Regions from separate parts of the Shewanella sp. 0m-6 genome, predicted to be linked through region 2. Evidence: predicted binding sites of a transcription regulator. Region 2 holds the regulator's gene; each other region holds the start of a gene.

What was found. Region 2 encodes NrdR, which represses ribonucleotide reductase genes. Its sites were predicted from a motif close to AAACACNANATNTNGTGTTT; they were not measured.
Region 1: nrdA (class 1a ribonucleoside-diphosphate reductase subunit alpha) is a predicted target of NrdR. The motif match lies at 1,540-1,559, and genes of this name have one in related genera.
Region 3: nrdD (anaerobic ribonucleoside-triphosphate reductase) is a predicted target of NrdR. The motif match lies at 1,519-1,538, and genes of this name have one in related genera.

Annotation. Positions count from the first base shown of each region.
Region 1 is NZ_JBRIMD010000002.1:20,788-25,078, reverse strand. Features, by position in the region: gene ubiG (bifunctional 2-polyprenyl-6-hydroxyphenol methylase/3-demethylubiquinol 3-O-methyltransferase UbiG) at 1-580, shown strand, start outside; gene ACVBJC_RS01730 (HAD family hydrolase) at 573-1,250, shown strand; gene nrdA (class 1a ribonucleoside-diphosphate reductase subunit alpha) at 1,709-3,997, shown strand; gene nrdB (class Ia ribonucleoside-diphosphate reductase subunit beta) at 4,069-4,291, shown strand, end outside.
Region 2 is NZ_JBRIMD010000023.1:28,762-33,052, forward strand. Features, by position in the region: gene ettA (energy-dependent translational throttle protein EttA) at 1-36, opposite strand, end outside; gene glyA (serine hydroxymethyltransferase) at 316-1,572, shown strand; gene nrdR (transcriptional regulator NrdR) at 1,721-2,170, shown strand; gene ribD (bifunctional diaminohydroxyphosphoribosylaminopyrimidine deaminase/5-amino-6-(5-phosphoribosylamino)uracil reductase RibD) at 2,239-3,360, shown strand; gene ACVBJC_RS15825 (riboflavin synthase) at 3,364-4,029, shown strand; gene ribBA (bifunctional 3,4-dihydroxy-2-butanone-4-phosphate synthase/GTP cyclohydrolase II) at 4,179-4,291, shown strand, end outside.
Region 3 is NZ_JBRIMD010000016.1:82,633-86,923, forward strand. Features, by position in the region: gene ACVBJC_RS13420 (MarR family winged helix-turn-helix transcriptional regulator) at 1-391, shown strand, start outside; gene ACVBJC_RS13425 (hypothetical protein) at 473-1,159, shown strand; gene nrdD (anaerobic ribonucleoside-triphosphate reductase) at 1,571-3,688, shown strand; gene nrdG (anaerobic ribonucleoside-triphosphate reductase-activating protein) at 3,820-4,284, shown strand.

The DNA of each region.
Region 1 (4,291 bases), on a different contig from region 2:
CCAAACAGCAGGCGGCATTTTTGGTAAACAAATTCTCGATGTCGGCTGTGGCGGCGGAATTTTGTCTGAAAGCATGGCAAAAATTGGCGCTAACGTAACTGGCCTAGACATGGGTGATGAACCACTTGATGTCGCCAGACTTCACGCACTAGAAACAGGCGTCGAGATTAACTATGTAAAAAATACCGCTGAAGCACACAGAGACCAACACCGTGGTCATTATGATGTCGTCACTTGCATGGAAATGCTTGAGCATGTTCCTGACCCTAGCTCTGTTATTCAAGCTTGCGCCGATATGGTTAAACCAGGTGGTTTTGTGTTTTTCTCAACCATTAACCGCAACATCCGTGCCTATGTTGAAACCATTCTAGGTGCTGAATACCTATTAAAGATGTTGCCTGTTGGCACACATGATCATAATAAATTTATCAAACCATCAGAGTTAATTGGTTTGGCTGATAACGCCGAGCTATTTTGTACAGATGCTGTGGGTATTACCTATAACCCTATTACTGACATCTTCAGATACACCAAGAGCCTTGAAGTTAACTACATGATAGCTACGGTTAAAAATGACTAAAGCACAGGCACTTACTATTAAAGGTGTGCTATTTGATTTAGATGGCACACTCGCTGATACGGCACCAGAAATGATTGAGGCACTTAATATGGCTTTAGCCGCGAATGGTCACAGTCGTGTGCCATTTGAAGCCATTAGAGCGAGCGCCTCACATGGCAGTATCGCAATGATTAAAGCTGCCATCCCCGCCATTGATGACGCAAGCATTCCTTCATTACAGCAATCTCTTTTCGACAATTATGAGCTGATCAACGGAGATAATTGCGATTTATTTAAGGGGTTAGATAGGTTACTGGACACGCTTAGCCAGCTGTCAATCCCCTTTGGGGTCGTCACCAACAAGCCAGCGCGCTTTGCAAGGCCTCTACTAGATAAACTCGGTTTAACAGCAAAAATGCCTGCTGTGGTCAGCGGCGATACCACTCAACATTCAAAGCCCCATACAGCTCCTATGCTGTTAGCAGCACAGCAGCTTAGGGTTTTACCTGAGCATATTCTTTATTTAGGCGATGCTGAACGTGATCTTATCGCTGCTAAGGCGGCGAATATGATCTCAGGTTTAGCGGCCTGGGGGTATATCGGACCAGATGACGAACCGAGTCTTTGGCCTGCTGACTTAAGTTTTGAAAACGGTGACAGCTTAGCCGATTTTTTTTGCTATAAGCGCTAGCGTATTCACCCTTTATATGCTGCTTTAAAATCTTTGTTAATTAAGTTATTAAGCGTCATAAAAAAGTACTCAAATGATCGGTTAGGATCGCACAAGTTAGCAGCGATCTTATCGATCATTTTTATTTGCTCAAATATTACTCTTCACCGAGGAAATCAAATCAAAACAAGCTTTAAGGGTTAGCCATTACTAACAGGTTCAATTACCCCCAAGATATCCACAACTTGTCCAATAAATTCCCACTTGCAAAAATACCATAACCTCACTATCTTGTAGCTATTGAATCTCAAAACACCATATATTGTGTGTGAGTGACAATAACAGGCACTATTTAGTCGTTTGTGTCAACAAAAAGGAACTCTCCGTTTTTACGGTTAAAAACTGTTTGTTTACAGGGAAACGTAGGGTGAACCTGAACTGGTCACTTTCATAAATATAAAAATCAAGGTCTATCTTTAATGAATAGCAATATGACAGTCACAAAGCGTAGTGGCGAACGTGAGACTATCGATCTCGACAAAATCCATCGCGTTATTGAATGGGCGGCAAAGGGACTTAATAATGTCTCTGTATCAGAAGTAGAACTCCGTTCTCACCTGCAATTTTTCGACGGCATTGCAACTGAAGCCATCCATGAGACTATCATTAAAGCAGCAGCTGACTTAATTTCACCAGAAGCACCTGATTATCAGTTCCTTTCTGCACGTCTTGCTGTGTTCCATTTACGTAAGAAAGCCTTTGGCCAGTTTGAACCTCCTAAGCTTTATGACCACGTGGTCAATTTAGTTGAGCTCGGTAAGTACGATGCTCACATTCTTGAAGATTACTCTCAAGAAGAGATTGAAATTCTTGATACCTATATCGATCACTGGCGAGACATGAACTTCTCTTATGCCGCTGTAAAGCAGCTTGAGGGTAAGTATCTTGTACAAAACCGTGTTAGCCACGAAATTTATGAAAGTGCTCAGTTCCTGTATATCTTGGTTGCAGCTTGCCTATTCGCAAAGTATCCCAAAGAGACGCGCCTTAAGTACGTTAAAGACTTTTATGATGCAACTTCATTATTTAAAATTTCGCTGCCTACACCTATCATGGCAGGTGTACGTACGCCAACTCGTCAGTTCAGTTCATGCGTTCTAATTGAATGTGGCGATAGCCTAGATTCAATTAACGCGACCTCATCGTCAATTGTTAAGTATGTATCTCAACGTGCTGGTATTGGTGTCAATGCAGGCCGTATTCGCGCACTAGGTAGCCCTATTCGCGGTGGTGAAGCTTTCCACACAGGTTGCTTACCATTTTATAAGTACTTCCAAACAGCGGTTAAGTCTTGTTCTCAAGGCGGCGTACGTGGTGGTGCAGCGACCCTATTCTATCCAATGTGGCATCTTGAAGTTGAATCACTATTGGTATTAAAGAATAACCGTGGTGTTGATGATAACCGTATTCGTCACTTAGACTACGGCGTTCAAATCAACAAGGTGATGTATCAGCGCCTAATTCAGGGTGGTATGATCAGCTTATTTAGCCCATCAGATGTGCCAGGAATGTACGATGCATTCTTTGAAGATCAAGAAGAGTTCGAACGTCTGTACCTTAAATATGAAGCTGATAGCAGCATTCGTAAAAAACAGATAAAAGCTGTAGAGCTGTTCTCATTAATGATGCAAGAGCGCGCTTCGACTGGCCGGATCTACATTCAAAACGTTGACCACTGCAATACTCATAGTCCATTTGACTCTAAGGTTGCGCCTGTACGTCAGTCTAACTTGTGTCTTGAAATTGCCTTGCCAACTAAACCGTTAAATAACATTAACGATCCAGACGGTGAGATTGCACTTTGTACACTATCAGCATTGAACTTAGGTGCTATTAAGAAGTTAGAGGAGCTTGAGCCACTAGCTGATCTTGCCGTGCGTGCACTCGATAACTTACTTGATTATCAAGACTACCCAATCATCTCTGCTGAAAAAGCATCGATGAACCGCCGCACACTGGGTATTGGCGTAATTAACTTCGCTAATTACCTAGCAAAAGAAGGCGTACGTTACTCAGACGGTTCTGCTAACGGCATTACCCACAAGACTTTTGAAGCGATTCAATTCTATTTATTGAAAGCCTCTATGAAGCTTGCTCAAGAACAAGGTGCTTGCCCCTCGTTCCATGAAACAACTTATGCTAAGGGTATTTTACCGATTGATACCTACAAGCGTGATCTAGATAAGATCTGCGACGAGCCATTACATCTAGACTGGGAAACATTACGTGAAGAGATCAAGACACACGGTCTACGTAACTCTACCCTGTCAGCGCTAATGCCATCAGAGACCTCTTCACAGATCTCTAACGCTACTAACGGTATTGAGCCACCACGCGGTTTAATTAGTGTTAAAGCGAGTAAAGATGGCCAGCTAAAGCAAGTTGTACCTGACTTTGAAAAATATCAGTATAGCTACGAGTTATTATGGCAAATGCCTAATAACGATGGTTATTTGCAGTTGGTAGGATTGATGCAGAAATTTGTCGATCAGTCTATTTCAGCTAACACTAACTACGACCCGACTCGATTTGAGGGTGGCAGAGTACCCATGAAGGTACTATTGAAAGACTTATTAACCGCTTACAAATATGGTGTGAAGACACTTTACTATCACAATACTCGTGATGGGGCTTCAGATAGTCATGACGATATCACTGCCATTGAGAAAGAAGATGACAGTTGCGCTGGCGGCGCATGTAAGATTTAACCCAAGAGTTAATCATTAGTATTAAACGTTAATTTAAGGGGGCTTAGCCCCCATTATCGGAAGATAGAAAAATGGCCTATTCAACATTTTGTCAAACTCCTAACAACGCAATGCTAGAGCCTATGTTTCTTGGGCAGTCAGTTAACGTAGCGCGTTATGATCAACAGAAATATGAAGTTTTTGAAAAGCTGATCGAAAAGCAGCTTTCGTTCTTCTGGCGTCCAGAAGAAGTCGATGTCAGCCGTGACAAAATCGACTACGCGGCACTACCAGAGCATGAAAAGCATATCTTCA
Region 2 (4,291 bases):
GCCCACTCTAAGCATGCTATATACAAATTGAGCCATGTTATTTCTCTTTGATTGTATTTTTTCTACGTTGATTGGCGGCAATTCTACTTGATTCGATACAGAACTTAAATCTGAATTCGAGCAGTTTCATTCACAGTTAACGCATAAATCTGTTAGCTAGGTATTGGTGGTTATTTATACCGATTAGTGCTTTTTACGAAACTCTCTCATCTAGAAATGCAAGTAATTTCATGTTGTAAATACTGGGATTGTGATCGAATGCGCTGTATCATACCGCGCAACCCTACTAGAAGAATTTTACAGCTGGAGTGAGTAATGCTGAAAAAAGATATGAATATCGCGGATTACGATCCACAACTATTTGCAGCAATTGAAGATGAAACGCGTCGTCAAGAAGAGCACATCGAACTCATTGCTTCAGAAAACTACACTAGTCCTCGTGTTATCGAAGCTCAAGGTACACAGCTAACTAACAAGTACGCTGAAGGTTACCCAGGTAAGCGTTACTACGGTGGTTGTGAGCATGTAGATATCGTTGAAGAATTAGCTATCTCGCGCGCTAAAGAGCTATTTGGCGCTACATACGCTAACGTTCAGCCACACTCTGGCTCACAAGCAAACGCAGCTGTGTTTATGGCATTGCTACAAGGTGGCGATACCGTTTTAGGCATGAGCCTAGCCCACGGTGGTCACTTAACTCACGGTTCTCATGTGAGCTTCTCTGGCAAGCTATACAATGCTGTTCAGTACGGTATCGATGAATCAACAGGTAAGATTGATTACGCTGAAGTTGAGCGTCTTGCTTTTGAGCACAAGCCTAAGATGATTATTGCGGGTTTCAGCGCATATTCGGGCATTGTTGATTGGGGTAAATTCCGTGAAATCGCTGATAAAGTAGGTGCATACCTGTTTGTTGATATGGCGCATGTTGCAGGTTTAGTTGCCGCGGGGATCTACCCGAGCCCTATGCCACACGCTCACGTTGTGACAACAACAACGCATAAGACACTAGCTGGCCCACGTGGCGGCTTGATTCTATCTGCGATTAACGATGAAGATATCTACAAAAAGCTAAACTCTGCGGTATTCCCAGGCGGCCAGGGTGGTCCTTTAATGCACGTTATTGCTGCTAAAGCCGTTGCATTTAAAGAAGCACTAGACCCTGAGTTCACGACTTACCAAGAGCAAGTGGTTGTTAACGCTAAAGCGATGGCGCGTACGTTCATTGAACGTGGCTATGATGTGGTATCTGGTGGTACTGAAAACCACCTATTCTTGCTTGATTTAATCAGCAAGGACATCACAGGTAAAGATGCTGATGCCGCTCTTGGCAATGCTAACATTACCGTTAACAAGAACTCTGTACCAAACGACCCTCGCTCACCATTTGTGACCTCTGGTCTGCGTATAGGTTCACCTGCAATTACCCGTCGTGGATTTGGTGAAGAAGAATCGGTGCTGTTAACTAACTGGATGTGTGACATCTTAGATGACATTTCAGATCTTGCCGTTAGCGAACGGGTTAAGAGTCAGGTTCTGGAATTGTGCGCTAAGTTCCCTGTTTACGGTTAACCTTAAGCGTTTAATCAGGTAGACTCCTATGGCCGCATTTATGCGGCCATTTTTGTTATTATTCGAGCATACTTTTGATTCGAGCCTACTTTCTGAGGTTTTGCTAAATTCAGTGAGTGAAACTACCTAATTTCTAACCGGAGGCTAAATGCATTGTCCATTTTGCAGCGCAACTGACACAAAAGTGATTGATTCGCGATTAGTCGCTGACGGCCATCAGGTTCGTCGACGTAGAGAGTGTGTTCAATGCCATGAACGTTTTACTACCTTTGAAGGTGCCGAGCTTGTGATGCCTCGCGTAGTGAAACAAGATGGCAGTCGCCAGCCGTTTGATGAAGAAAAATTACGTGGTGGCATGTTAAGAGCCGTAGAGAAAAGACCTGTGTCTATGGATCAAATTGAACAGGCATTAACTAAGATTAAATCGACTTTACGCGCGACGGGTGAGCGTGAAGTTAAATCAGAAATGATAGGTAATCTGATGATGGACCACTTAGTCAACTTAGATAAAGTTGCCTATATTCGTTTTGCTTCTGTCTATCGTGCCTTTGAAGATGTTTCAGAGTTTGGTGATGCAATCGCTAAACTGCAAAAATAACCTATGCTACATGGGCTAAGCCAACCGCTTAGTCCTCAAACAATCGAACAATCGGAATTGCCGCCATTATGTGGTCTATCGAAGACAGTCAAATGATGAGCCTGGCCATTGAATTGGCACAAAAGGGCATTTACACCACTCGTCCAAATCCTTGTGTTGGCAGCGTTATCGTCAAAGATGGCGAAATTGTTGGCGAAGGCTACCATATTCGTGCTGGCGGTCCTCACGCCGAAGTTTACGCCTTAAATATGGCTGGAATCGATGCCAAAGGGGCTACCGCCTATGTCACGCTAGAACCTTGCAGCCACTATGGCCGTACGCCTCCTTGTGCTAAAGCATTAATCGAGCACGGTGTAAGCCGTGTTGTCATTGCCGTTACCGACCCCAATCCACAAGTGTCTGGTCGTGGCATTGCCATGCTGCGAGAGGCTGGCATTCAAGTCGATGTGGGCTTGATGACCGAAGAAGCGAAGCAAGTTAACCTAGGCTTTTTAAAGCGAATGGAGAAAGGCTTGCCGTGGGTCACGGTTAAGCTTGCTGCGAGTATCGATGGTAAGACTGCGCTGTCTAATGGTGTGTCAAAATGGATAACGGGACCTGAAGCGCGCAGCGACGTTCAGCGGCTTCGTGCGCGCCATTGTGCATTGGTCACAGGTGTTGAGACGATACTTGCTGATGATCCGAGCCTCAATGTGCGTCATAGCGAATTAGGCTCGCTTGCACACCAGTTAGCCCCAGCAGAAATTCATCAACCACTGCGGGTAGTATTAGACAGTCAAGCACGCCTTGGCGCTGAGCTAAACTTATTTAACACAACAAGCCCAATTTTGTTGGTGTCGACAATCGCGTACCCCGAGAATGTGAAAGCAGCTTGGCCAGCTCATGTGACTCATCAAATTTTGCCCGCGGTTGATTCTCGTATTGACCTGCAAGCCTTGTTGGGTTTATTGGGGGAGAGTTGTAACTCAGTACTCGTTGAAGCTGGGGCAACACTCGCAGGGGCCTTTGTTAACCAAGAGCTTGCAGATGAAATCGTGCTGTATCAAGCGATGAAAATCTTAGGCTCTCATGGGCGTAATTTGCTCGCGCTAGATGATTTTCAAGCCATGATGGACATACCGCGCCTCAACCTAATCGATGAGCGCAAAGTGGGTAAAGACACCCGCTTAACGTTAAGAGTGAGTAATTAGTTTATGTTTACTGGGATTATTGAGTCAGTTGGTCACTTAAGAAAAGTGCAGCGCCGTGGTGATGATATTCGTTTAACCGTCGCCAGCGGAAAACTGGATTTGTCAGATGTTAAACTTGGCGACAGTATTGCCACCAATGGTGTGTGTTTAACCGTTGTTGAGTTAATGAGCGACGGTTATGTGGCAGATATTTCAGCCGAAACAGTCAATTTGACGGGGTTCTCTCATTATCAGGTTGGAAAAGCCGTTAACCTTGAAAAAGCCGTTACCCCCACAACCCGTTTAGGTGGGCATATGGTCAGTGGTCATGTTGATGGTATTGCCCATGTGGACGACAGACAGTTTCGGGGCCAAGCGATTGAGTTTTGGCTAACACCACCTGTAGAACTGGGCCGCTATATCGCCCATAAAGGTTCAATTACAATCGATGGTGTGAGCTTAACCGTTAATGAAGTGCAAGGGCATAGATTTAGGCTGACCATAGTACCGCACACTGCAGGTGAAACGACCTTAGTGGATTTGAAGGCCGGCGACAACGTTAATATTGAAGTGGACTTGATAGCCCGTCATTTAGAAAGGCTAATGAGTTACGGCACCCAAGAGCAAGAGAGCAGCCCCAAGTCAGAAGTGACTATGGAATTGTTAGCTCGCTCAGGTTTTTTACGATAAAGACTGGCTTAAGGCGGATTTGACGATTAAATTTGTCTTAATCAAGTCTATATACAATCAAGAATAATCATTACATTAGATACTGGTTTAAGTTCATCGTTATTGACGCATGTAACTTAGAATACAGTGAGAAAAATAAAGGTCTGAACATGGCGTTACATAGTATAGAAGAGATCATCGAAGATATTCGTCTAGGTAAGATGGTGATCTTGATGGATGACGAAGACAGAGAAAATGAAGGCGATCTGATCATGGCTGCCGA
Region 3 (4,291 bases), on a different contig from region 2:
GCTCTATACGGCTAACAACGCCTTAATGAGAGCTTACCGTCCGTTATTGGAGCAATATGAGCTGACATACCCACAATATTTAGTCATGCAGTCATTATGGCTACAAGACAGAGTAAGCTTGACGCTGGTATCACAATCGACCCGGCTCGATATGGGGACGTTGACCCCTATCGTTAAGCGACTTGAGACTAAAGGTTTTCTAAAGCGACTGGCTGATGAAACCGATGAGCGTAAAAAGGTGATAGCGTTAACCGATGCCGGTCATAGCCTTAAGCTTGAAGCCTTGGCGCTCAAACAAACCTTGTTAGCAAAGGTTGATATGAACCCGGAGCAAGTTGAACAACTTAGAACGTTATGTTTGTCCTTAACCCATGCGTTGACGCAAAAATGACCAGTTGATTTTCTAGTTAACAAGTCGGCACGTTAAATGCTTTAGAGATCCCTATACTCTCTTTACGCCGGCTTTTTGACGATGAATCCACTCAGCAGTATCAGCAATGCAGTTAATAGTAATGCTCAGGTATCAGACACTTATGGCGTTAATAGTGGCCAGTCAAATGTTGGCGGTGCTGGGGCTGTCGCTGCACTAGGAGCGACAGCGCCTCAAGCTGAAACGACGGAGCTGACAAAAAATGATAATACGCTGGTATTATCTGGCCGTGCAGAAAGAGCACAGAAAATCGAGGCGATGGCTAACGATTTCTTCAAAGGAGGCCAATTTACTTCGGCACAATTACCGTCCCTTATTCAACGTCTTTATCAAGATGGCATTCTCAGCGAAGGCCAGCTCAACCGATTATCTAATAGCGGTTTCGACATCCCGCCAGCAGAAGTGCAGCCTTTATCTGACTTTATTGATGAACAGCGCAGTATGTTAACCAATAGCGAACAAGACCGAGAGCTTGCCGAGCTGCTAGACAACGCGAAGTGGGTCATGGGGGCAATGGATGTATCGCAATCTCCTTTAGTTGCACAAAAGGCTAACCGGGTTTCGAGCCAAATTACTGACTTGTTACAATCTGAAAGGCCATTGACGGAAGTGCAACAGAACCAGTATCAAGGGTTGAAATCGTTGATGCAGCTCGCTGCAATGACTGGCGAACATCAGCAAGAAAATGGTCAGCTCAATAGCTACCTTGCATTAGCCAAAAGGCATTAGTATTTATCTATGTGTGATTTTACTTTTGTAGTTGAGAATACATTTTGAGCTGGATTCTTTCTGCAAGAGAAGGATCAATTGCTACTTGTCGCTCGCCCTTTTTTAAAGCTTCCAATAAGTTGCGGCACACGTAATGAATAAAGAATTTTACCTGCCTATTTTTATCCACAATTTATACCTAAATTATACTGTCACTAGCCCGCTTACATGAGTTCGTCAAGGCCATAATTTGAGATCAGTGGCTTTGTAGGCAGAACTGTTTTCTTATTGTCTTCCTCTTTTAAAATGATGATCTGGATCAAAGTACTTATCGTTATTTTATAGCTTAATGCGCCACATATTGTGATTTATTGAAAAAGTAGCACTATATATAGTGTTGCTTTGATGAGCGAGCTGAAGAGGATTTATACAATGCCAGTGGTTATTAAACGGGATGGTTACCGTACGCCTTTTGACGAAACAAGGATTAAAGACGCCGTGATAGCAGCTGCTAACTCGGCAGGTATTGAGTGCGCTGAATATGCACAACAGATTGCGGAAAATGTGAGAGAAAGTGTTTCGCAGTTAGCAGAAGTTAATATCCATGATCTGCAAGACACCGTTGAAAACTTGCTCATGGAAGGGCCGTATAAATCTTTGGCGCGCGTTTACATCGAATACCGTCACGATAGAGATATCAATCGTGAAGTTAGCAGCCGCTTGAATAAAGAGATCCGTGGTTTAGTTGAGCAAAGCAATGCGGCTTTGTTGAATGAGAACGCTAATAAAGACTCTAAAGTGATCCCAACTCAGCGCGATCTGCTTGCGGGTATCGTGGCTAAGCACTATGCAAAATGCCACATTTTGCCTAAAGATGTCGTTGCCGCACATGAGTCTGGTGAGATCCACTACCACGATTTAGATTACGCGCCATTCTTCCCGATGTTTAACTGTATGCTTATTGATTTAAGCGGCATGTTAACTCAGGGCTTTAAGATGGGTAATGCTGAAATTGAAACCCCGAAGTCAATTTCTACCGCGACTGCAGTGACCGCACAAATTATTGCGCAAGTGGCAAGCCACATCTATGGCGGTACAACGATTAACCGTATCGATGAGGTATTGGCACCCTTTGTGGCGAAGAGTTACGACAAGCACTACCAGGTAGCGCTTAATTGGGGCATTACCGACGCAAAAGCGTTTGCCACTGCGCAAACTGAAAAAGAGTGTCACGATGCATTTCAGTCATTAGAGTATGAAGTTAACACACTACATACTGCAAATGGTCAAACCCCATTTGTGACTTTTGGTTTCGGTTTAGGTACCTCTTGGGAATCACGCTTAATTCAGCAGTCTATGATGACAGTGCGTATTGCAGGTTTAGGTAAAAATCGTAAAACAGCGGTATTCCCAAAACTTGTTTTTGCTATTCGCGATGGCATTAACCATAAAACCGGCGATTGTAACTACGACATTAAGCAGTTGGCACTTAAGTGCGCTACCACGCGTATGTACCCAGATATTCTTAACTATGAACAAGTTGAGAAGGTGACAGGGTCATTTAAGACGCCGATGGGTTGCCGTAGTTTCTTAGGAACCTTTGAGCAAGATGGTGAGCTTGTGCATGAAGGCCGCAACAATTTAGGTGTTGTGAGTTTGAATTTGCCACGTATTGCGCTTGAAGCAAAAGGTGATGAAGCAGAGTTCTACCGTATTTTAGATGCGCGTTTAGCCATGTCCCGTAAGGCCTTGGACACTCGTATCTCTCGTCTTGAAGGTGTTAAAGCGCGCGTTGCCCCTATCCTATATATGGAAGGTGCGTGTGGTGTGCGTCTAAAAGCTGATGATGATGTTTCTGAGATCTTCAAAAATGGTCGTGCATCAATTTCATTAGGCTATATTGGTCTGCATGAAACTATTAATGCGCTTTATGGCACAGACGAGCATGTTTACGACAGCGAACTGCTACGTGAAAAAGCCATTGCGGTTATTAAGTACATGAAACAAGCCACCGACAGCTGGAAAGCAGAGTCAGGTTACGCATTCAGCCTGTACAGCACGCCAAGTGAGAACTTGTGTAGCCGCTTCTGCGCACTTGATACCAAGATATTTGGTGTGGTTGATGGCGTTACCGCAAAGGGTTACTACACAAACAGCTTCCATTTGGACGTTGAAAAACAAGTGAACCCTTACGATAAGATTGATTTTGAACAGCCATACCCAGAGATAGCGAACGGTGGTTTCATCTGTTATGGCGAATTCCCTAACATGCAAAATAACGTAGAAGCGTTAGAGAACGTATGGGATTACAGTTTTAGCAGAGTGCCATATTACGGTACTAACACGCCTATTGATGAGTGTTACGACTGTGGCTATACCGGTGAGTTTAGCTGTACTAGTAAAGGTTTTACGTGCCCTAAGTGTGGCAACCATGAACCAAGCCGTGTGTCTGTGACGCGCCGTGTATGTGGTTATTTAGGTAGCCCAGATGCAAGACCGTTTAACTATGGTAAGCAAGAAGAAGTTAAGCGCCGCGTTAAGCATTTATAATAAAAATACTAGGGGCTTAGCATGCAAATGGCTTAGCCTGTAGATATTGGGTTTGTGTACATAAAAGGTGCTGTGTTCAGCACCTTTTTGTTTTCTAGTTAAAGCAAAATTCTAGCTGAAACGAGTTTAATATGAATTATCATCAATACTATCAGACAGATGTAATTAATGGCCCCGGTACTCGTGCGACCCTTTTCGTGTCGGGGTGCGAGCACCAATGTCGTGGTTGTTATAACCAATCCACCTGGAACCCTTGTTCTGGTCACCTTTTTGATGAACAGATGCAACAGCGTATTATTGATGACTTAAATGATGAACGTATTAAACGCCGTGGATTATCGTTATCCGGTGGCGACCCTCTGTTTCCTGCAAACCTGACAGCAATTTTGTCGCTAGTTAAGCAGGTGAGGGAGCAATGCCCTGGTAAAGATATTTGGCTATGGACTGGCTACACTTTAGGCAGTTTAACGGCTCAGCAGCAGGAAATTGTCGACTTAGTCAATGTCGTGATTGATGGTAAGTTTGAGCAGTCACTTGCCGACCCCAGCTTAGTTTTTAAGGGCAGTAGTAACCAAGAGATCCATTATCTCAGGTAGATTGAGC